4 regions of the Marinomonas dokdonensis genome follow, and region 2 is predicted to be linked to each of the others. Evidence: predicted binding sites of a transcription regulator. Region 2 holds the regulator's gene; each other region holds the start of a gene.
What was found. Region 2 encodes FNR, which switches genes on or off when oxygen is low (the NO sensors DNR and NnrR bind a similar motif). Its sites were predicted from a motif close to TTGATNTANATCAA; they were not measured.
Positions count from the first base shown of each region.

Region 1: the regulator FNR is predicted to act here: its motif matches at 2,837-2,850, upstream of ACUM5Y_RS05400 (cytochrome ubiquinol oxidase subunit I).
Region 3: the regulator FNR is predicted to act here: its motif matches at 2,479-2,492, upstream of ACUM5Y_RS03515 (histone deacetylase family protein).
Region 4: the regulator FNR is predicted to act here: its motif matches at 2,675-2,688, upstream of ACUM5Y_RS15270 (cytochrome ubiquinol oxidase subunit I).

Region 1 is NZ_JBRAND010000002.1:185,889-191,969, reverse strand. It holds gene cydB (cytochrome d ubiquinol oxidase subunit II) at 1-985, opposite strand, end outside; gene ACUM5Y_RS05400 (cytochrome ubiquinol oxidase subunit I) at 987-2,567, opposite strand; gene ACUM5Y_RS05395 (transposase) at 3,153-4,124, opposite strand; gene arfB (alternative ribosome rescue aminoacyl-tRNA hydrolase ArfB) at 4,245-4,658, opposite strand; gene ACUM5Y_RS05385 (hypothetical protein) at 4,725-5,765, opposite strand; gene hisA (phosphoribosylformimino-5-aminoimidazole carboxamide ribotide isomerase) at 5,927-6,081, shown strand, end outside.
Region 2 is NZ_JBRAND010000004.1:272,006-278,086, forward strand. It holds gene ACUM5Y_RS12105 (alpha/beta family hydrolase) at 1-361, opposite strand, end outside; gene hemN (oxygen-independent coproporphyrinogen III oxidase) at 521-1,888, shown strand; gene fnr (fumarate/nitrate reduction transcriptional regulator Fnr) at 1,908-2,669, shown strand; gene ACUM5Y_RS12120 (adenine phosphoribosyltransferase) at 2,696-3,238, shown strand; gene ACUM5Y_RS12125 (YfaZ family outer membrane protein) at 3,309-3,875, opposite strand; gene ttcA (tRNA 2-thiocytidine(32) synthetase TtcA) at 3,886-4,725, opposite strand; gene ACUM5Y_RS12135 (SprT family zinc-dependent metalloprotease) at 4,838-5,335, opposite strand; gene ACUM5Y_RS12140 (RecQ family ATP-dependent DNA helicase) at 5,345-6,081, opposite strand, start outside.
Region 3 is NZ_JBRAND010000001.1:748,484-754,564, reverse strand. It holds gene ACUM5Y_RS03520 (bifunctional acetate--CoA ligase family protein/GNAT family N-acetyltransferase) at 1-2,403, opposite strand, end outside; gene ACUM5Y_RS03515 (histone deacetylase family protein) at 2,548-3,492, shown strand; gene ACUM5Y_RS03510 (ABC transporter substrate-binding protein) at 3,692-5,257, shown strand; gene ACUM5Y_RS03505 (ABC transporter permease) at 5,360-6,081, shown strand, end outside.
Region 4 is NZ_JBRAND010000008.1:49,133-55,213, forward strand. It holds gene cydB (cytochrome d ubiquinol oxidase subunit II) at 27-1,061, opposite strand; gene ACUM5Y_RS15270 (cytochrome ubiquinol oxidase subunit I) at 1,061-2,470, opposite strand; gene ACUM5Y_RS15275 (ATP-binding protein) at 2,837-4,768, shown strand; gene ACUM5Y_RS15280 (sigma-54-dependent transcriptional regulator) at 4,781-6,081, shown strand, end outside.

The sequences.
Region 1 (6,081 bases), on a different contig from region 2:
TGGAAGTGGCATCCCACATGGTTAAACTCATACTTGGGTGAGTAGATGAGGGCATCAAGAATGGGAACATAGAGCCCCCAGCGGTGACGATAATGCCAGCAATCCCCATGGAAGAGCTTAAGAATGGCAACACACCTTGTTTCACGAACACCGACATCAGCATGCCTAAAACCCCAAGGATCGGCGCTAACATCAGCAGAGGATATTTATCGTAATTGGTTAGCCAAGCGCCCGCTTGTGCTTCAGCTGTCTTCATTAGAGGGTTAAGCACCTGATTACCATCAATTTGACTGGTAACAACATAGCCATCGATACCCTTTGCTAACCAAACACCCGCCGCAATAAACAGCAATAGAGTTAAGCCACCACTAATGGAAGTGGCCTTAGAAGCTTTACGTTGCAAGTCCCCTTCGGTTTTCATTTGCAGCCACGCTCCCCCTTGAGTCACCAGCATTAGCAAACTCACCAAACCACACAAGATTGCGAACGGGTTCAACAGGGCAAAGAAAGAGCCTGTGTAAGTCATGCGTAGGTAATTGTCGAATTCAAATGGCACTCCTTGCAGCAAATTACCGAAGGCCACACCGAACACGATCGGCGGTACAGCAGAGCCAAAAACAATGCCCCAATCCCAAGCGTTACGCCAAGTACTGCCTTCTAGTTTTGAGCGGTAGTCAAAGCCAATGGGACGGAAAAATAGCGCTGCCAACACCAGCATCATGGCCATATAAAAGCCAGAGAAAGACGCGGCATACACCATAGGCCAAGCAGCAAACAAGGCACCACCTGCGGTAATAAACCAGACCTGATTACCATCCCAGTGAGGGGCTATCGAGTTGATCATGATACGACGTTCGTAATCAGTGTGACCTATCACTTTCAACAGGCTACCAACTCCCATGTCGAAGCCATCGGTCACTGCAAAGCCAATCAGTAATACCCCAACCAGCACCCACCAAATTAACTTTAAAAATTCGTAATCCATGTTACACCTCTGTCTTCGCGTGTAGCTGAGCGGTTTCTTTTTCTAATGCGTAGCGGCCCGTATGCAAGCTTGATGGACCTTGCTTAGAGAAACGTATCATTAGGTACAATTCGGCAATTAGGAACACGGTGTAAAGTGCTGTCATGATACTCATGGTGGTCCAGATTTGACCGGCAGTTAGATTTGAAACCGCCGCATGCACTGGCAATATTTCACCAATCGCCCAAGGTTGACGGCCGTATTCCGCAACGAACCAGCCTGTTTCACAAGCGATCCAAGGCAGGGGCAAACACAGCATAATGGCTTTAAGAAACAAACGGTTTTGACCGATACGACGACGAGCGTTTTGATAAAAGGCGGCGGCAAATACCACTAGCATAATAAAGCCACAAGCAACCATGACACGGAATGAGAAGAACAAAGGCGCGACTTGCGGAATGGAATAATCTACCGCCTGATCGATTTGCTCTGCTGTGATTTGATTAAAATCTGTATTGTAAGCTGTTACCAGTAGCCCATAACCTAGATCACCTTTTACTTTTTCAAAGTTGGCAATCACTAAGTCATCCGCTGCACCTGAACGTATTTTTTCCAACAATTGATTGGCATAAATGCCGTTGATGATACGTTGGCGATTATGCTCTTTCAGCTCTTTCAGGCCGGTTACTTCTTCCGTTAAAGAACGGGTGGCGATCAGGCCCATAAGCCCTGGCACTCGTAACGCGTATTCCGTTTCTTCTAACTCTTGGTTAGGGAAACCAATGATAGTGAAAGGCGCTGGCGCTTCATGGGTTTCCCACTCAGCTTCGACCGCAGCTAATTTAACCTTTTGCACTTCACCCAACTCGTAACCGGACTCATCACCCAAGATGATGACACTTAACACAGACGCCAGACCAAACGCCGAAGCAATGGCGAAAGAGCGACGTGCGAAGGCTAGATCACGGCCTTTAAGGAGATAATAGCTGGACACTACCAGCACAAACATCGCCCCTGTGGTGTAACCGGCTGAGACTGTATGGACAAACTTAACTTGTGCCACTGGGTTCAATATCAAAGCGCCAAAATCCACCAGCTCCATACGCATGGTTTCATAGTTAAACTCTGAGCCTACAGGGTTTTGCATCCAACCATTGGCGATCAAGATCCACAAAGCGGACAAATTGGAGCCTAACGCTACCCCCCAAGTCACCATCAGGTGCTTCACCTTGCTAAGCCTGTCCCAACCAAAGAAGAACAAACCCACTAGGGTTGATTCAAGGAAGAAAGCCATTAACCCTTCAATCGCCAAAGGCGCGCCGAAAATATCCCCCACATAGTGCGAGAAATACGACCAGTTCATACCAAACTGAAACTCCATGGTAAGACCTGTGGTCACCCCGAGTGCAAAGTTAATACCAAACAACTTGCCCCAGAACTTCACCATGTCCTTGTAAACTTGCTTACCAGTGATTACATAGACAGACTCTATAATCGCCAGCAAAAACGCCATACCTAGCGTCAGGGGAACAAACAAAAAGTGATACATCACCGTTAACGCAAACTGTAACCGCGAGAGGTCCACGACCGCTTCATTTATCATAATGACTTCAACCCATACATTTGATTGAGACAAAGGCGACTTCAGACATCTTTTTCATACAATGTTCTTTTTGTACAGCGCCTCACCGTAGCCTTAACATTAAGGCCTACTATGAGCGTGGATTATCTGTGAAGGCATCGAGCAGAACATTGCCCTGTGTCAATTTTGTAGATCAAGATAAATTGAGCCTCTAGGTATGTGTACAAAGAAACAAAATAAATACATAAAAATCATAAACTTAAATAAAAACCATCCCCGATCACCATTTATTGACCCAGATCAAACAAAGTGTTTACAAATAAAAACGCCCCCTTACACCACCCTCTAATTAACTGGGACACACACCTTTATACCCACCTCACCTGACTAACATCTAACTGGGACAGGCATCTTTATCTCTACACAAACTATCAGGCAGACACCCTTTTCAGCGGAGGAAGGCAGCTGTTTAATGGAGCGAAAGGGTTAAGCTGAGTTATTTGTATGAAGAAGAAAAATAAATAAGGAAATTACTAAAATGAAAGCGCAACAAAGGCTCAATTTAACATTGAATGCCTATAAGGACTTAGGTTGCTTTCTGGCTTGCTAAGCGAACAATTGACTGCTCTTTGGACTAGCCTTTCGCCGTTTATGATGACATTGGCAATAATGACTCACTGATTGTTCTTGGCCAACCACACTCCCTGTTCGTTCTTCAAATTTTATGGCGATCGACAGCCAGTTTTCTGATGATATATTGAGTCGCTTCAAAATAGGCAAGAGCTCAACATTGATGACTCCATCTTTTCCGTATTTCACTATTCTTCCCGTCATATCTAGGAGTTCTAGATAATCCACTAAATTAAAAGGCAGACCACTGGGTATGTCTTGCCTAGGATTACCCACAAAAGGATACAATGCTTTAGGCTGATAGCACTTTTGTGCACAGGCTACTCGTTGTTTAACACTGGTATAATCCGAATCTTCTGGCGTTTGGCAGATGTCAGAACGGATTGGATTTAAATCTACATAAGCCATGCAGGAGATTAAGGCCGCCTCATCCAACAAAGCTTGCGATTTGAATCGACCTTCCCAAAAATGACCAGTGCAGTTGTCTTCACTGTTTGCTTTGCGAGCAATAGGCTCATTCAATTCTTTCATGAACCAACTAATACTTATTAGACGAGCTCGATAAGTATCTGCAAGGTTTTCAACAAGTTTAAGCGTATGTTCCGGTAATGCCTCACCTCTAACATATTGTTGTGTAAAGAAAGTTCCTCTGTGTAACCTATGCCAGCGGTCAAGTACTTCTAGTGTGGACCAATTCTTAACTGAATCTTCGTCTACGTGGAGAACTACATGCAAATGGTTGCTCATTACTGCGTAAGCACAAACATCGATAGAAAAAACGCCTGCTAGAAACAATAAACGCTTTTCGACCCAAGCACGCCGATGTTCGTAACTCGTTCCGGTTGCAGAATCCTTCCCGCATAAAAAGGCTCGTCGAACACAACGAGAGACACAATGATAATAGGGAGTATCTTCTAAACAGATTTTCTTGCTCCTTGAAACCGCCATGACTCTCTCCTTCCTTGGAATAGCAATTAAGTATAGAAAAGATTTGGAAATAATCAGGGGAAAGTTTTGAGAGCTGATGATGCCTGGTCTGGAATGATGCCTGTCTGATAAATAAGAGAGTTAGTAACTGACTTTTTGGCGTAGGTTTTTGGTTTGGCCTTTTTGTTTTTTCTTTTCGATACGCTTTCGCTGGGAAGATTTAGTCGGCCGGGTAGCACGACGAGCTTTTTGTATTTTGGTTGCTTCTAGGATCAAGTCTTTTAAACGATTCAAAGCATCTTCTCTATTGAGCTCTTGGGTTCGATGCTGTTGCGCTTTTAAAACAATGTCGCCTTCTTTGGTGAGGCGGGTATCTTTTAACGATAACAGTCGCTCTTTATAGAAAACAGGCAGGCTGGAGTTATGAACGTTAAACCTTAGATGTATCGCTGAAGAAACTTTATTAACGTTCTGACCACCTGCTCCCTGGGCTCGAATAGCCGTCAGTTCGATTTCATGCTCGGGGATGGAAACGTTGTTAGAGATTTGTAACATAAGAGCTGCCAATAATAATCAGCCCTTATGATAACAAATTATGCCAAGGCTCGGGGCTTTGTTTCCTTAGGGCTTTGGCTGTGCAAGCAATTCCATAAATTTGGCTTCCACTCGCCCTCCAATCATTCTTACCCTTTCTGTTGCTTTATCGATAAATGCTTGATCGTTAAGGACACTTTCATCCAATGCATAATCCGCCTGAATATCACCAAGATAAAGCAAACCATCAAAGAGCTCCTTAGTACGGGCATTCGGAGCTTGCATGGCCTGTAACGCTCCTTTTGCTTTAGCAAAATCTTCCACAAATACACGCTCACCGATCATGCTCTCTTGCATATCAATAAAACCTGGGATTATTGCGCCTTGTGAACTGAGCTCTGTCATTAAAGTCGGCTGAATAAGCGGCCAAATCGCATAAACATCGTAGCCATACTCCTCTAATTGACTGACCAAGGGTCTTCGGGCAACAGCAAGGTTAGTCGCAATCTCGTCACTCAAGCTTAATGTATGAAATGCACCAAACACCATGAGGGCTTTTTCGTCTTTTGCTAACCTGCTGCGGATTCGATTTACATAGCCTGAGACCTTGTTTTTAGCGAGCTGCTGCCATGCCTGGCCTGAATAGAGTTGTTGCCAATCGAATGCGGCTTCAGCGAGGGTTATGGTGATTTTCTGGTCGCTATCTTGCTGTAAGTTGTAATCACGAATGTGCTTAAAAAAGTCCCCGTATACTTTCGGTGTCCAAGCAGTGAAATATAAAGCGTCCTGCCACACTTGTTTGATTTCTTGATCCGATACCTCGCCCCCCATTAGATAGCGATCCAACAGAGCTTGATGCTGAGAGTTACCAAACTCGACAATAATATGGCGTACCTGTTGGCTAAATTCAGGCTGAGTTACTAGGCCAGTTATAAACCCCATTACCTCAGGATAAAAGTGCGCATCTCCGATGGCCACTACTTGGTGCTCTTCAAGCTTGGTGAATATTTCGCTCATTCCCGGCTTTACTTGCTGAGCGATCGAAGCCGCTGTTTTCTGTGTTTCAGCATTCACGTTAATATTTCCTAATACACCCATCAACATCATTATTTGTAGAATTTTTCGCACTTGTCTCACCAAAGCTAATAGAATCAATTCTCAAATAATAACAATTATCAAAGCGTAATTCTCGCCTTAGACAAACTTTTCTCACCTTACAGATATCGTTAAAGCCGTTAGGATCGGTTACACTGACTCTCTTGTATTCATCTATTGTTTTGGAGCTTTAAGTGACTCAGTTTCGCCCTTGTATCGATCTTCACCAAGGCAAGGTAAAACAGATTGTAGGTGGTAGCCTTAATGATAAAGGTGCCAAAGAGAATTTTATCAGTGATTATGATGCGGCGTATTACGCAGCCTTGTATCGCGAGCATAATTTGACCGG
Region 2 (6,081 bases):
GTTTTTCTGGCTTGCCAGCTGGGTAAAAAGGAAAACCAATGCAGACAACCCCTTTAACACCATCAATTTTAGTCAACTGGGTAGCCACCCTGCCCCCCATGGATTTACCAATCAATAGATGGTTTTGACCAGATAGAATATGAGATTGCCACTCGCTAACGAGCAGCGGGAATCTTGGCGGTGGCCGCCTTTTCCCAGTAAGCTCCTGCTGTAGCATGTAATCAAAGGTATAGGCTTTGATTACAGTGTTAAATTGTTCCGCTAAAACTTGATTGAATTGCGCCATGAAACTACTGCTGTGACCAGCGCCAGCACCATGAGATAACCATATTGTCGGTTCTTTCAAGACGATTTTCCTCATTGATATCTCATAATTATAAAGCCATCCCTATGTTTAGGCACGGGTTTAACACAAGATGCTGGGCAATATTTTAAGAGTGACAAAGTCTTGACCCGCGTCAGCGTCTAATACCCCAAAGAGTCTTAAGATACTCATATGATTAATTAAGGGTATTTAACAATGTGGGATCAAAATTTAATCGAAAAATATAATGTTTCAGGACCAAGGTACACATCCTATCCAACGGCCTTATCTTTCGATAAAGATATAAAGCGGATTTTACTCATCGATAAGATGATGACTTCAGCGTCTCGCAGCTTAAGTTTGTATTTTCACATTCCTTTTTGCGCTCACCTTTGTTACTACTGTGCATGCAATAAAATAGTGACAAAACAACAAAGCAAAGCAGATGAATATCTTGAGCTGTTAGAAGAAGAGGTTCGCTTAAAAAGCCTTATCCTAAATGATACCAATAGAGTGACCCAACTACACTTTGGGGGCGGTACGCCAACATTTTTAACGGTAAATCAGTTCAAAAAGTTATTTGCTATCATTGAGCAATATTTCACTCTCGATACTAGTGGCGACCATGACTTCAGTGTTGAAATTGACCCCCGCCAAGTAAGTTCAGAGCACATTGATTTGTTAGTGTCTAAAGGCATTAATCGTATCAGTATTGGCGTACAGGACTTTGATCTTACTGTACAGAAAGCCATACACAGGGTGCAAACTTTTGAACAAATAACTGAGCTGATGCAGCTACTGAGACGAAAGCAAATTAACTCAATTAATTTCGACTTGATTTATGGGCTACCCTATCAGAGTTTAAATAATTTCAACCTTACCCTAGATAAAGTCATTGCCCTGAAACCTGACAGAGTGTCGGTCTTTAATTACGCTCACTTGCCCGAAAGGTTTGCTCCACAAAGAAGAATTGATTCAGACACTTTACCTGATGCTAAATTGAAGCTTGAACTACTTGAGTTGGCAACAAGGCGCTTATTAGAGGCAGGCTATGAGCACATTGGAATGGATCACTTTGCAAAACCTAGTGACCCTTTAGTCACCGCTAAGTTACAGGGACGATTGCAGAGGAATTTCCAAGGTTATACCACTCATGCAGAAACAGCCCTAATTGGTTTTGGCTGTTCAGCCATTAGCGATATTAATGATGCTTTTGTGCAAAACCATACGGATATGAATCTTTATAAAAACAGTATTTTGAATGGCCAATTACCTATTGCAAAGGGCTACATTAAAACTCAGGATGATATTATTCGTCATCAAATTATCATGCAGCTTATTTGCAATCTAAACCTTGATATTAGTGCTATTGAAGCTTGTTATGGCATTTGCTTTAAAGATTACTTTGCTAACGAGGTGTTATTGCTTCAACCCATGATCGATGATGGTATACTAAATATTAATCTCACCTCATCGTCTTACACGTTGTCTGTATCAGCATCTGGCCGCCAAATAATACGATGTATATGTATGGTTTTTGATAAGCACTTACCCCAAAGAACAGCTTATTCAAAAGTAATCTAGTAGGAACACGGAGATAAGTATGTCTAGTTCGTCCCTAACACCTAAATTCAGCAGCCAGTTAACTGCCCAATGCCAACAATGCAGCTTGAGTGCTCTATGCTTGCCGATTGCTTTGGCAGATGAAGACATTAATAAGCTAGATAAAATCATCGAAAGAAAGCGCCCTCTAAAAAAAGGCGATGTTTTATTCCGTCAAGGGCAGAGTTTTGATGCTGTGTATGCTGTACGTACTGGGACACTAAAAACCTTTAATATCACCAGTACCGGTGAAGAGCAGATTACCGGCTTCTACTGCCCAAGTGAGTTGCTTGGTTTAAGCGGTATAGATACGGACATTTATCCTGTTTCCGCAAAAGCCTTAGAGACGACTACGGTTTGCGAGATTCCATTTACCCATCTAGAAGAATTGTCATCACAGATCCCTTCTCTAAAGCGCCAAATTTTCAAAATAATGAGTCGTAAAATTTCTGATGACCAACAAATGATGGTGCTTTTAGGGAAGAAGAATGCCGATGAAAAGGTCGCTTCTTTTTTATTGAATTTATCAAACCGATTTGAAAAACGCGGTTATTCCGCTGTCTCTTTCCGACTGTCTATGTCACGCAATGAAATCGGTAACTATCTAGGCTTAGCGGTTGAAACCGTTAGTCGAGTCATCACCCGCTTTCAAAAAAGCGGTTTAATCAAGGTTGAAGGTAAGGAAATAACCATAATCGATCTGGTTGAGGTTCAAAAACTCGTAGGTATGCACAGCGACTGTGGTAGAATTGATGCTATTTGATAATAGTAACAAGGTTTAGAAGTATTATGATCTACGATGATTTTTACATTAAGTCATTAATTAAAACAGTTGAAGATTGGCCAAAAGAAGGCATTAGTTTTCGTGATATTACACCTATTTTTAGCGACCCAAAAGGCCTAAGAATGGTGGCGGATGCTTACATTCATCGCTATATTGATAGTGATATCAGCCACATTGCTTGTATTGATGCTCGTGGCTTCTTGATTGCTGCTATTATCGCTTACGAACTACAAAAGCCCCTAATTTTGATCCGTAAAAAAGGCAAGCTACCTGGCAAAACGATTTCTCAGAGTTATAAGCTTGAGTACGGTGAAGCAGAACTTGAAATCCAAGAAGGCTCTGTTAAGTCCGGTGACCAAGTGCTGTTGTTTGATGATTTGATCGCCACAGGCGGTACATTGTTCGCAGCAATTAAACTACTCAAGAGCCAAGGTGCTTCTATTAAAGAAGTGGCAGCGATTATTGATCTACCTGACCTTAACGGCAGTCAATTATTGCGTGAATCCAATGTGCCAGTATTTAGCTTATGCGCCTATGAAGGCGAATAAAGAGAAATAAGTACAAATAAAAAAGGTGGCCTAAGCCACCTTTTTTATTATCTAAATTTTATCGAAAAACTTAGAAGTCGACTGTTGCACCAACTGAAATGCCAGTATTGATGTTTTTATGTGTGCCATCATCAAAAACAACGACAGTTTTTCCGTAACGGACATAGGCTCTAGCATTTCGCATGGTCATATATTCACCACGGATTTCATAAGTATAGGTATGATCTAACTCTGTCAACGTTAAAATCTCTGGTGAGTAATAGCCAGAACCGTAGATACTTAAACGGTTAGCTTGTGGAAGGGTATAGCGATACCACCCACCCAATCCAACGGCTGCTGCCAGAGTATTCTCATCGTCCTCTGTATCTGTATCAATTAGAGAGCCACGTACTCCTATCCCAGCCTGTAATGGACCATTTGGTTCCGCATCCTCAACACCAATTCCTACGTAAGCAATACTGGAGTTAGAATCCTCATCGTATGTACCACCACCGCTAACAGCAAAATTACCAAAATTTATGGTGGCATCACCGTTAATTATGTCATTGGTTAAGTTAACGCTAGCATTTGACGCGCTTACTAAAGTAGAACCTGTTAATCCGAAAGCGACTAATAGAGCTTTTTGAAGCTGGGTCATTTCTATCTTCCTATAATGAAATAATGTTTAATTTATTTAAGGCGTCTTCGCTTTGTTTTAAGTCTTTGAAGTCAAAGAGTTCCGTATCTGCTAAATGTGATGGTACTACATTTTTAATGGCAGAGAACATAATGTCAGTACGACCAGGGTATTCTTTTTCCCAAGTGTTGAGCATGTCTTTCGCAACCTGGCGCTGTAAGTTTTCTTGAGAGCCACACAAGTTACACGGAATAATCGGATACTCTTTGGCTATCGCAAAGGCTTCAATGTCTTTCTCTTTGCAGTAAGCTAATGGTCTAATTACCACATGCTTGCCATCATCACTTAGTAGTTTTGGTGGCATGGTCTTTAATTTACCACCAAAAAACATATTCAAAAAGAAGGTTTCTAGAATGTCATCTCTATGATGACCAAGGGCGATTTTTGTCGCACCAATTTCTTCAGCGAAACCGTATAAAGAGCCACGTCTTAAACGAGAACATAGACCGCATGTGGTTTTACCTTCCGGTACAATCTCTTTTACTATACTGTAAGTGTCGCGTTCTAAAATATGGAAATCCACTCCAAGCTCTTCTAGGTACGCAGGCAAAATATGCTCAGGAAAGCCTGGCTGTTTCTGATCTAGGTTAACGGCAACAATGCTAAAGTTAATCGGCGCACTGGCTTGTAGGTTACGTAAAATATCCAACATGGTAAAAGAGTCTTTACCACCAGATAAACACACCATTACCTTATCACCATCTTCGATCATATTGAAATCAGAGATTGCTTGCCCTGTCATTCTACGAAGACGCTTTTGTAACTTATTTAATTCTAACTTTTCTTTGGGTCGACTCGATAAATCCATCATAATCACGCTGTAAACGAAATGCGGCTATCTTACTATAAGCTCGATATAGCCGCATTAAAAAAGCAGTAAAAACTGGCCCAAGAAGCAAAATGCCAGCCTTGTTGAAAATATATTAATCTGCAATTACAAATTCTAAGTTTCTCTTGCAGAGCTTGCACAAATATTGAGTTCCCTTTAACGCTCTATTATGCCTTTGCTTACTGAAAATATGTGTCTGACAATCGCAAGCATAGTGAAAAGATACTTTAGGGGGCTTAACTTTAAAGGTGTGGGTACGCTCTGCTGGCGTGTCAAAGACCTTTTCCATCACAGCTCGCCATTCCTTACCATGGGCGGACGCTTGTCGAGAATAGATTTGATGGACAATAAGGTGAGCGACTTCGTGGGGAACGACTGTTTGCAAGAATTTTGCTGGATCCTGCTCATACATGTAAAGATTGAAGCGCAGTTCATTTTTTTCTAAATAGGCTGTTCCAGCAGCTTTGCCTCGTTGCTTTAGATTCATGCTCGGGCGCTTAAACCGTCCTTTGAAAAAACGATCGGCTTTATCGAAGCAGATGGAAACCTGCTGACTGATTTCGGTATACGCCTTTTCTTGCTGATCATTCATCCTAGCCCATCACTCTTGAGCACTTTCTGGTTCACAAAACTGTTTTTGTAAAGAGTCCCAATAAGGGTTAATACTTTCTTTGGACAAGCCAGTCAGTCGACTCATTGACGCGCTGGAATTTGGCTTATGCAAATACACTTGTTTAAGTTGTTTTTCATTGATTTGTAGTTCGGGATGAGTATATCGCCAACGCATTAATTGGTACCAGATAGCCGTATCTGTGTTAATGCTTTTATCATCCATAAAGGGATAAAAATGCTCTTGTGGTAATAAAACCTGATGTTCGCCTTTTAGAATCAATCTTGCTTTTTCCGTAAGGTGTACCATAAAAACATTACCTGTAGACACCCTCAGGAAACCATAGGCCAGTAGATAACGGATAACAGACTTCCATTGTATGTCCGTAAGTTCGCGTCCTTTGTTAAATAAGGACAGCTTCTCCGCCTTGATGTCAGTAACAGCCTTGGTTTTTTTGCCCACTAATACTTGAATGATTAAACTAAAAGGCTGAAGCCCTTTGGTATGATAAATTAACGACAATATTTTTTGCGCAGCAATCGTCATATTTTGTTCGGCTTTCGGTGTCAGACAACGTTCGCAGTGGCCACAATTGTTAATATCTTCCCCAAAGTGTGCCATGAGGTTTTTTCTACGACACCCCCTACCCTCTAACACCTGAAAGAGATCCAGCAATTGCTGTTGGTTTTTATCATTGTCTTCATTGCTTGATGAAGTTAGCTGCAAGG
Region 3 (6,081 bases), on a different contig from region 2:
AAAGCTTGCGCTGAGGTTGATGGTGACCACCACCTGACTTAAGTCGTCGAGATCGCGGATCACTTTAAAGCCAAGTTTGCGACAAAACTGAATCATGTGTTTGTTTTCTGACAAGACTATGCCTTTCATCACCTGAATGTCCTTTGCCGCTGCAGAGAGGAAGAGCTGACGCATTAAATAAGAGGCCAGCCCCATGCCTTGATATTCATCCCCGAGCACCACGGCAAATTCACAACTTTTATCATCAAAATTGTCGCTGTATCGTGCTGTGCCAATGAGCACTTCTTGATCGTCGATTTCAGTGACTGCCATGAAAGCCATTTCACGGTCGTAATCAATATGTGACATGTTGGCGAGCATGCGCGGGGTAAGTTCAGAAAGGTTGGATATAAAGCGGAAATAGCGGGTTTCTTTCGACATGCTGCGCACAAAATTCGCCATCATGGGGGCATCTTCTGGACGCACTGGGCGCACGGTACAGTCCAATCCATTGCGCAATGGATAGTGACTGACCCATTGTCTTGGATAAGGCTGAATCGCCAAATGTTCATAACGACGTAAGTGTTGGCAATCCCCCAGTTGGGCAGTTAAGTCCGCGTAAACACTGCCATTTTCATGGAGGCGAATGTTTGCCATTTCTAATTGCTGTAGTTCTGGCAATTCACAAATGAGCGTAGAGAGATCTAAAAGTAATCTTTCCAGCTCTGGGTGTCCTTCTGAAAGGCCTAAAGGTGATAGTAAGTCTTTACTTAATAGTGTGTTGAGGGGTGGTAAGCCAATCACTTCGTGTTGCCATATGTTGTGGTTACTACCGGAACTTAAGCCAATGGCAGGACCAAATACCGGGTCTTGAAGCAGTCTTAGATGCAGGCTTTGCTTGAGTAAATTATTGCCTTGTCGGCGTGCGGCGAGACGGATATTAAATAGCTCAAAGGTGGCTTTTAATAAGTCTTTGTCAGGGTTTAAGTGACCTTCTTTGAGTAAAGCTTGTAATTGGGTTCTGGCTTGGTCAACGGCGATTCTTTTACGAATCGCGTGGCTGTCAGGAGATTGCTTAGCCAGTCGTTGGTTACGTTGGAATTGTTGTAAAAACTGGAAACCTTCCATGGCCGATTCTGGGGTGCGAAAAGTTGGAATGCCCGCTTCATTTATACGAGTACGAATGGCGATCATTTCACCGCCACCCAGTAGACACACCATCAACAGCTTTTTCTGTTTGGCATGTAAATCTATGATTTGCTGATAAAAAGATGACATGTCCAGCAGTGCGGTAGGGCTGAGCATCAGTAGCACAGCGTTACATTGCTCATCATTGAGGGCAGTGTCCGCAAGGTTCACAAAGACATCACTTTCGCAGTTAGCCCACACAGTGGTGACAGGGCCGATTTGTCCTCTATCATCCACAATATGGGCGAGTTTTTGGTGTAACGCTTGATCTGGGGTTAGCAAGGAAACATCAATCTCAGCGGCTCGCTGGGCGGCCAATTCACCTGGGCCTGCACCGTTACCTATGATGATCAAAGAGCCTTCTTGGATACGTCTGGCGTTGGTCATCACGGAAGCGGCGGCTACCAAATCATTTAGGCGTCGGCCTCGGACCGCTCCCGTTCTGCGTAGAGCGGCATCGAGCACTCTTTCATCAGCCCCAACGCTGTGTTCCGCCACCACGGCAACGGGTTTGGTGCGACTGGTGGCCCGTAAACTGCTCAAGAAGCGAGTAGGGTTACCGACTTTTTGTAGGTACATCAAGATGGCTTGGCTTTCAAAATCATTGGATAAATAGTCGAGGACTTGCGAAGGCATCACATCTACAGGGGAGCCCATGGCCACCACCTGAGAGAATCCAATGCCTTGCCAATTCGCCCAATCCACCAAGGCGCTTGCAATGGTGCCGGACTGAGAAACTAAGGCAAGACGGCCAGCCAAGGGAGGGGTTAAACCCAACCAAGCAAAAATCCCTTGTTTTGGCCGACAAATGCCAAAACTGTTCGGCCCCAACAGGCGTACATTGTGTTCTCGTAATAGCGGCACAAGTTGTTCGGCTTTATCTTCTGTCCAAGTGAGCATCAGCAGGGAAGGAATGTGTGCACGTCCACAGGCGGCGATAATTTCTTCCATGGACTCACTGCTGGTGCCGGCGAGAATCGCCAAGTCAAAAGGCTGGGTGAGCTGATCTAGGCTGGTAAAATGGCGTACCCGATTGGGTGTTTGTTGAGGGTTTATCTCTGGACGTTTAGCCGCTGGCCAATCCGGTTCGACCCCCACCACGTGCAAGGTATTGGCGAGATTGCCATTGAGCAACGCACGCAACAAAGCCAGCATGATAGGGTCATGGGCGTCTTCTCCTGTGAGCACCACAATCGACTTAGGTGCGAGCAGTGCGTTTAGTGCATGTTGGCTCAAATAACTCTCCCCAGAATAAAGGCTTTTAGCGATTGTAGACTATTGTAGGATAGTCTGTCTTATCGACTTTATGCTTAGATACACAGCAAGGATTCGCTTTGCTTAATTTTCGCCTTGGACAACAAAAATAATATCGGAGTCAAGATGACCACTGCTTACATCACCCATGATGCTTGTGAAAAACACCAAATGGGAGACGACCATCCAGAATCTCCTGCACGCATTGGGGCGATCCATGATCGTTTGATCGCGGGACAAATGTTGGACTTTTTACGCTGGCACGAAGCAGAAAAGGTACAAATGGCTGATTTATTGGCCGCCCATGAGCAAAGCTATGTCGAGGAAATTTTTGCCAAGGTGGCAGAGCTTCAAGCGCCCCATGGTCCGGATACTTTTAATATCGAGCCTGAAACCGTGCTAATGGCCCATTCTCTAGATGCCGCCTTGTATGGCGCAGGCGCTGCGGTGCAAGCGGTCGATCTGGTAATGACAGGTGCTTGCCATAATGCTTTTTGTTCCGTGCGCCCTCCCGGCCATCATGCCTTAGCGAATCAAGCGATGGGCTTTTGCTTTTTCAATAACATTGCTGTGGCGGCAAAATATGCCCAACAGAAATACCAACTCAAACGTATCGCCATAGTGGATTTTGATGTACACCATGGTAACGGTACTGAGCATATCGTGGCAGCGGACAAGGGGATTCTCTATGCCTCAAGTTATCAGCATCCTTTCTACCCCTATAACGATCCAGGGGAAAGCCATGACAACATACTGCACATGCCATTAGAGGCTGGTACAGGCAGTGAGCTGTTTCGACAAACCATCAATGACAAACTATGGCCTACCTTAGAGCAATTTCAACCGGAGTTGATTTTAATTTCTGCAGGTTTTGACGCCCACCAAGCGGATGAAATGGGCCAACTAAGACTCACCGATGCCGACTTTGCCTGGATCACAGATGGCTTGATGGCTCAGGCGAAAAAGCACAGCCAAGAGCGTATTGTGTCTGTTCTGGAAGGGGGCTATCAGTTGGACGCTTTAGGGCGCGCCGCCTGTTGTCATATCCGAAGCCTATTAGGCATGTCTTAGGCTTTATTTCGGTAAATACTTGTTTTTTAACCCTAAGATTGGGAGTGAAGGGCTTTTTTTGACAAAATATCGACTAAAAATTTACAGCCTTACGAAAGTAGGTTATTAGTTAGAGCATCAATAGGTAAATGAGACACATTGGCAGGACGCTTAGTTCTTTGTCATGGTATGCCTATATTGTTTATTTTTAGGAGATAGAATGTTGAACCGTCTTACCTGTACCGCCTTAGCTATTGCCCTGTCATCCTCTGCCCACGCCACCACTCTTAAGTGGGCGGGCACCACAGACCCTCAAACTATGGACCCTCATGCGGTCATTTCCACCCCAGTTTTAGGCTTTTTAAATAATGTTTATGAAGGCTTGGTGCGTCGTGGCAAAGACATGTCCATCGAACCTGCTTTGGCGACCTCATGGGAACCCATAGGTGAAGGGGAAGGTTGGCGTTTTCATTTGCGCCAAGACGTGACTTTCCATAATGGTGCGACCTTTAATGCGGATGATGTGGTCTTCTCTTATGAGCGTGCATCATCCCCTGCGGCGGATACCAAAGGCTGGTTTGCCCCCATCTCTATGGTTAAAAAGGTTGATGACTATACGGTGGACTTCATAACGAAAGCGCCAAACCCTATCTTCCCAGACAGTATTGCTAACTGGATGATTATGGATGCGGACTGGGCGAAGTCCATTGGCGCTGAGTCTCCGAACAAAGAAGCGGGCAATGCGGCCACATTACAGGCAAATGGTACAGGGGCTTATGAGCTGAATAAGCGCCAACCTGGCTTAGAAACCCGTTTGAAAAAATATAACGACTGGTGGGGAGAAGATATCGGTAATATCACCGAAGCCGTTTTCACTCCTATTCAAAACCCTGCCACGGCGGTAGCTGCTTTGTTGGCGGGCAATGTTGACATGATTAACCCTGTGCCGATTCAAGACGCTCAACGATTGGAGACTAATGGCCAAGTTAAAGTGATTAAGGGCATTGAAGCTCGTGTCATCATGCTGGGTTTTGCGCAACAAGCTGAAACCCTTAAATACGGTGCTGATCAAGGCAAAGCGAACCCATTCCTAGACCCAAAAGTACGTGAAGCGGTAGCGAAGTCCATCAGTGTTCCTGCTATTTTGCGCACCATCATGCGGGGTAATGCCCAGCCTGCGAGTCAGTTGGTGAGCCCTGATATGCGTGGCTACTCAAAACTTCATGATGCCCGCCCTGAGTTTGATGTGAAGCAAGCTAAGTCCTTGTTAGCTGAAGCGGGTTACCCAGAAGGTTTTTCATTCGGTCTTAAGTGTCCTAATGACCGCTACTTGAACGATGAGGCAGTTTGTCAGGCGGTCACCGCCATGTTGGCAAAAGTAGGTATTAAAGCCGACCTAGATGCCATGCCTGTTCGTAACTACTGGCCAGAGCTACGCGCAGATAACTTTGACATGTATCTAGTAGGTTGGTCACCAGGTACTTTTGACCATGAGCACCCAATTCGTTTCCTTGCGTCTACTCCAAACACAGAAAAGAGCCTAGGTTCTTGGAACTTTGGGGATTATTCAAATAGCCGCATTGATGTGTTGCTACCGCAAATTCAATCCGAGATAGACGACACCAAACGTCAGGCTATGATTGATGAAGTAGTGGGTCTTTACCAAAGTGAATTCGCTTATGTACCTCTCTACATTCAACCACTAGTGTGGGGTACAGGTAACAATGTTAGCTTGACGCAACGTCCTGATAACTTCTTTATTTTGCGTTGGGCATCGGTGAATTAATTTACCATCGCCTTTCGTAAACCCTCATCACCTAGGCAGGTGGTAAGCTTTTCATCTGCCTAGGGTCGCTTTTTATCTACCCAAACCGTGCGAGGAATGACGGTGATTAACTACATATTTAAGCGTGTTGCTCAATCTGCCTTAGTATTGCTGGTGGTTGGCTTCGTGGCTTTTTCAATGTTCCGTTTTATGGGTGATCCCATAGACAATATGCTTGGCCAAGAGCGTACCGAAGCAGACGTACAGCGCTTACGAGGTGAGTTAGGTCTGGATTTACCATTCCTTGTACAGTACGGACGCTTCTTGAGCGATGCAGTGCAAGGAGATTTTGGTGTCAGTTATCGCCAAGGTCGACCTGTCTCGGAAATCATCGTGGAGCGTTTGCCGGCGACTTTGGAGCTGGCGGCAGTCAGCGCTACTTTAGCGATTTCTCTGGGTATAGTGCTGGGGGTGTTTACGGCCATCCGACGACAAGGGTGGTTGGCGAACCTGATCATGACCAGTTCCTTAATTGGTGTTAGTTTACCCACCTTTCTGATTGGTATTCTGCTTATCTATGTTTTCAGTGTGAACCTTGGCTGGTTACCAAGCTTTGGTCGTGGAGAAGTAGTGCAAATTGGTTTTTGGAGCACGGGCTTATTGACCGTGAGTGGCTGGCAAGCGCTTATCTTGCCGGCGATTACCTTAGGTCTTTACCAAATGACCTTGATTATGCGTTTGGTACGCTCGGAAATGCTCGAAGTGTTACGTCAAGACTACATTCGTTTTGCTCGTGCTAGAGGTTTGAGTGAGCGCATTGTGAACTTTCGTCATGCCCTGAAAAA
Region 4 (6,081 bases), on a different contig from region 2:
TTTGGCGACGAAAGATCGACAACATGCTAATACCCCTCTTGATAATCTTCGACCTTACCTGCGAACACACGATAGCCCCATAGGGTATAAGCGCAGATCAGCGGCACAAAAATACAAATGCCGGGCAGTAAAAATAACAGGCTAGAGTCTGGGGAAGCGGCTTGCCAAAAGGTAAGTTGACGAGGCACTAAGTAGGGAAATAGCCCCACTACTAGGCCTGCGAAGCCGGTTAGAAACAACAGACTAGCACACCAAAAAGGGCGCTTTTCATGACGACTTGTCCTGACTTGTGCTGTCGTGTCACTAAAGGTTCCTAGGTCTTTGAAGGTGGTGTAGCCAGCCCATAAGCTCAGCAGCGGTAAAGGCGCAAGGACAAAGAAGTTCATGCCGCTAAACCAACGTTCCCGAATTTCTGGCTGGTTGGTAAGGGTCGACAAACTCACCGCTAACATGGCCAACAGCAACAACATCAATAAGTTAATCCCTAATTTGGCCGCGTGACGTTGAATTCGGCCACGGCTTTTCATTACCAAATAACAAGCCGCCAATAGAGCATAACCGGCCATCACTGAAAAGCCTGTCAAAATAGAGAAGGGGGTGAGCCAATGCAAACTTGATAAGTGATTAAACTCGCCGCCCGTGGCGGGTATGCCTTGCACTATGGCACCAAGCAGTAGACCTTGGCAAAACGCGGCAATGGCTGAGCCAGCACTAAAGGCCAGATCCCAATAGGGGCGCGAAGTATCTGACTTAAAGCGATATTCAAAGGCCACGCCGCGAAAAATCAGCGCAAACAACATCAGCATAATCGGCAAATAGAAAATAGACGTTATGTCTCCATAAGCCGCTGGAAAGGCAGCGAATAGGATCACCCCGCCGAACACCAACCAAGTCTCGTTACCATCCCACACGTGTGAAATAGAACGCATTAGATGGTCTCGCTCGCCTGCTTGATGAAACCAAGGGTAGAGAATGCCGATACCCAGATCAAAGCCATCGAGCAAGACATACATAAAAATGGCGAAGCCAAGCACGAGAAAATAAAACAGTGGCAAATCCATTAGTTTGCTCCTTGATCTTTATGATTCAGATTCTTAACCCAAGCCAAGGCATAACCGGGTGCTTTCATACCGATTAACTGCTGCTCCAATGTGGCCATACTCGGCGGTCCTTTTTTAATAAGTTTGCGCATAAAGTACAGATAAACCCCGAGTAGTAAGGTGTAAATAATGACAAACATCACCAAGGTGAAGAGAACACGTTCCGCTGGCAGAGGCGATACTATATCGGCGGTACGCACTAGGTTATAAACAATCCACGGCTGGCGTCCCACTTCCACCACGTACCAACCCGCCAGCACGGCAATCACACCCATGGGGGTAAACAGAGTCACTAGGCCAAGAAAGGCTTTGTTTTTAAAGAGTCGATCTTTACGGCGTAATATCAGCGCCAAGACGGCGATGCCTAACATGCCGAACCCTATGCCCACCATGACGCGGAATGACCAAAACACCAGTGGTACATTGGGTCTGTCTTCGGCAGGGACAGATTTCAGGCCTTGTACGGCGCCATCCCAAGTGTGAGTGAGTATCATGCTACCTAAATTAGGTATGCCGACTTCTAAGTCATTCGTTTCTGTTGCCATATTCGGCATAGCAAATAACAGCAGAGGTACATTCTCTTCTACGGCAGGCCAGATGCCCTCCATAGCGGCGAGTTTTACCGGCTGGTGTTCACGCACATTAAGACCGTGCATGTCCCCCACCCAAGCCTGTAGTGGCGTGAGCACTAAGGCAAACCACATACACATGGATAGGCCTTTCTTGGCGAATGTGGTGTGTTGTTTTTTCAACAAGTAGTAAGCACTGATTCCGGCAACCACAAAGGTTGCGGTGATCAGTGATGCTATCACCATATGGGTTAAACGATAGGGCATAGAAGGGTTAAATATCACTTTAAACCAACTGGTCACCTCAAAGCGCCCATTGACGATTTCATAGCCAGTAGGGGTTTGCATCCAAGAGTTAGCAACTATGATCCAAAACGCCGAAAACCATGTGCCCGTCATCACCACTAGGGTTGAGAAGAAGTGCAGCTTACGGCCGACCCTTTGCCAGCCGAATAACATTACACCTAAGAAACCCGCTTCCATAAAGAAAGCCGTGAGTACTTCATAGGCCATTAGCGGGCCTAGCACAGCACCGGTCATTTCGGAGAATTTTGAGAAGTTGGTACCAAACTCATAAGACAGCACAATGCCAGACACCACTCCCATACCAAAAGTGATCGCGAAGGGCTTAATCCAGAATTTCGCCAGCTGTAAATAATAGGGGTTGTGAGTTTTCAGCCACATGCCCTCCCAAATAGCGATCAGTGTGGCAAGGCCAATGGTGATGCTAGGAAAAATAATATGGAAGCTCACCGTAAAAGCGAATTGCAATCGCGACAAAAGAGCAACATCAAGATCCATGAGATAAACCTGTTAATAAAGTGATCGTGCTAAAAAATAGTGTGTATAAAAGCATTGTTTTAGGAGCGCTTAGTGCGTGTTCTTAAGTAGGCTTGACGCCATATTAGGGGCAATAATGCCAAGCTGATAATGCTAAAAAGCGCGATGATCTCTGTCATAAGAAAAGGGATATTCATGGGGTAGCTCCTATTAATTCGATAAAGCTTGAGATAGATCAAAAAATATAAATAGGTAAGAGCAAACGCTAAGCCAAGTTTTATATTTTTTTAAGTTGTTGAAATTATTTGATATTTTTATTTTTGCTTGTTTGCTGTGTAAAATGGGTTTACGATTTTTGTTTTTATCATGTAAACAAGGTTTACACCCATGGCGATTCCCTTAATCTTTGAAGTGTCCATGCTGATCTCTAGTATCTGCGGCTTTCTTGTAGCTGTTTGGCTCTTGTGGAGAGCACGAAAACAAGCGGATTTACAAGCTCTGGCGGGCTTCGCCATCATGATGGCGATCTGGTGTTTTGGCCACGTGGCCCTTTATCAAGGCATGGAAACATTAGGGATCTTCATCGTCTTGGCGAACCCATTAATGCCGACATTTTTCCTGCATTTTGCCATTCGTTTTGTCTACGCGGGACAGGTGAAAAGCCCATGGTTAAAAGGTTTGGGGCAGTATCTGTGGCTGGTTTATCTGACCAGCATCTTGGTGGTGCTGCACAGCTGGTGGGTGCAAGGGGGCAGCACGGTAAACACCCACGACACTCGGGCATTTTTTGTTTTTACCGATGCTGGTATCTTTAATTTAGCCTACACAGTGCTGGTGGGTGTGCTCGCCCATGGGGTGCTGTTGTATGGCTGGTTGCGCCACCAAGGCAACAAAAAACGCTCCATTCTTGCCATGTTTGGGGTGGGGGCTTGGGGGCTATTACTGGCCACCAGCTTTGTGTTTCCATCCTTTGGAATAAGCTGGTTTCCTTACCCCATGCTATTGCTGCCCAGTTACTTGTTGCTGTTGGTATACGGCGTGGTGCGCTATCAAATTTTGTCTGTAAACGCCTTTGCTAATCGCGCCTTGCTCTGGCTGGCAATGATGTTGGTCATGCTGTGTCTGATTGCTGTGATCAGTGTGGTGTCTGCCCGCTTAGGCTTGCAAGCCTTGGCCAATGTACCTAGCTGGCAGCTCTGGTTTTATTCTCTGCTCATGCTGGTGGTGGCCTCCTTGATCCATCGGCCACTAACTCGAATTATCTCTCGTGTAATTTACCCCGGCGCAACGCTAAGTGAAGAGCTTCTAGAAGCTTGGTCGAGCCAACTAAAAGCCGCCCATGACTGGCCGAGCCTTAATCAAATAGGTGAGCGCTTACTATCAGAACAAGTGTTGCGCAAAGTGACCATTCAGATTCATGGTACGGAAGCGGCAGAGGCGTTAGCGCAAACACCTTGGTCACCACCTGCCGAAACGACTGACACGACAGTTTCTAGCCCCTTAACTCTGGAAGTGTCAGTAACCGAACAAGGCTGGCAATTCAGCTTACATGGTTGGGAAGATGCCAGCCCGGGTATGCGCCTAACCGCGGAGGTATTCGGCTCGTTATTTTCCACCAGCTGTAGCTTGCTAGAGCGTTCCCTAGCCCTTGCCGCCGCAGAGCGCAAACGCCTAGATGAACAACACCTAGTAGAACTCGGTCGCCTGTCTGCGGCCATGGCCCATGAGTTGAGAAACCCGTTAAACATTATTGCCATGGCGGCCTACGACAGCCCAGCAGACACACGTCAGCATATTCAAACTCAGCTGCAAAGAGCCGATCGTCTGGTGAGTGATATGTTGGTGTATTCTGGCGGCTTGCACTTGCAAATCTCTTCTGTGCCCCTTGCTGCACTAGTTAACAATCTGCTGTCACAAAGTGAAACCCAGCAGGTGGATTGTCAGGTTCGTATTGCAGATGACCTACACCTAGCAGGAGACTTCCAGCGCTTGCAGCAGGTGTTCATTAATCTTATCGATAACGCCCTCGCGTATGTGAGGGATATGCCCGATGGCAAGTTGCTAATCAGCGCCGAACAACAAGCTCAGCAGGTGGTGATTCAGCTGCATAACAATGGCCCTGTAATTGAGCCGAGTATGCAAGGGGAGGCAATGTTTCAGCCTTTTGTCACCAAACGCAGTGGCGGCAGTGGTTTAGGTTTAGCCATTGTGCGTCGTATTCTAGAAGCCCACGGCGGGCGTATTCGCCACCGTAGTGACTGCCATTGGCCAGTCACCTTTGAACTGAGCTTTCCTCAACCAACCCATTCAGCGGATTAATAAGGCAATAACATGACGGAAAATTCCCACCGCCAGCAACGTATTTTATTAGTGGATGATGAGCCGGCTTTTCGTGAGTTGGCTGGTCGTTGGTTGGCCAAACACGATTACCATGTGCGCAGTGCTGGCAGCTTAGCGCAAGCCGAGCAGGCCATTGCAGAGTTTGATGCGGATCTGGTATTGCTCGATTTATCTATGCCGCCAAGCTTTGACCCACAAGAGACATTACAGGCCATGGGGTTGTTTGCTGGCCGTCCAGTGATCATCATTACAGGCCATGCGGATCGTGAGTTAGCACTTAAAGCCGTAGAGCTTGGGGCTTGGGATTTTATCGCCAAACCGATAGACCCAGAATTATTGGCCGTGGTGGTACGCCGGGCGATTACCAAACATACCCTAGAAAAAGAGCTCAACCAGCTAAAACAGGTCACCGCCAAGGTGCAAGGGGCAGAAACCTATATTGGTCATTCCCAGAATGCACAAATGATCCGTGGCCTGATTGAGCGCATTGCCCCCACCGATGTGCGTGTATTGGTCACTGGGCCGTCGGGCACGGGCAAAGAGGTGATTTCACGGGCCTTGCATGACATGAGCCACAGGTCGAGCAAGGCATTTGTGTCGGTTCATTGTGGTGCTATACCCGCTGAACTGTTGGAAAGTGAGTTGTTTGGCTATGTGAAAGGCGCGTTTACCGGTGCGGAAAAAGACAAGGTTGGTCTATTAAGCTTGGCTGATGGTGGTACTTTATTTCTCGATGAAATTGGCGAAATGCCCTTGGCCATGCAGGTAAAATTACTGCGAGTGCTACAAGAAGGCACCTTCTTTCCTGTGGGCGGGCGAGAGCAAAAGCACATCGACATTCGTGTCGTATCCGCAACCAACGCCGACCTGTTTGCCAAGGTGCAAGCGGGCAGCTTTCGGGAAGATTTATATTATCGAATTAAAGGCGTGAACATTGAAACCCAAGCGTTAACCGAGCGTTTGGAAGATGTACCAGTATTGCTACAGGCGTTTTTAAAACACTTAGAAAACCAACAATCGCGAAGCCTACAGCTTATACCAGAGGCCATGCAATGGTTTCGCGACCAAACTTGGCAAGGCAATGTACGAGAACTCAGAAATGCCTTAGAAAGCGTCGCTTCCATTTCCCCTACGGGGCGCATCACCATGGAAGACATTCAGCTGCTTTACCCAAACCGAGTAGTGCAATTGCCTCAATCTCACCCTAGTGAATACGCAACAAACAGTGATGGCACCTTGGATGAGCAAGTACGAGAGCTGGAAATACGCCTGATCCATCAAGCCCTCACACA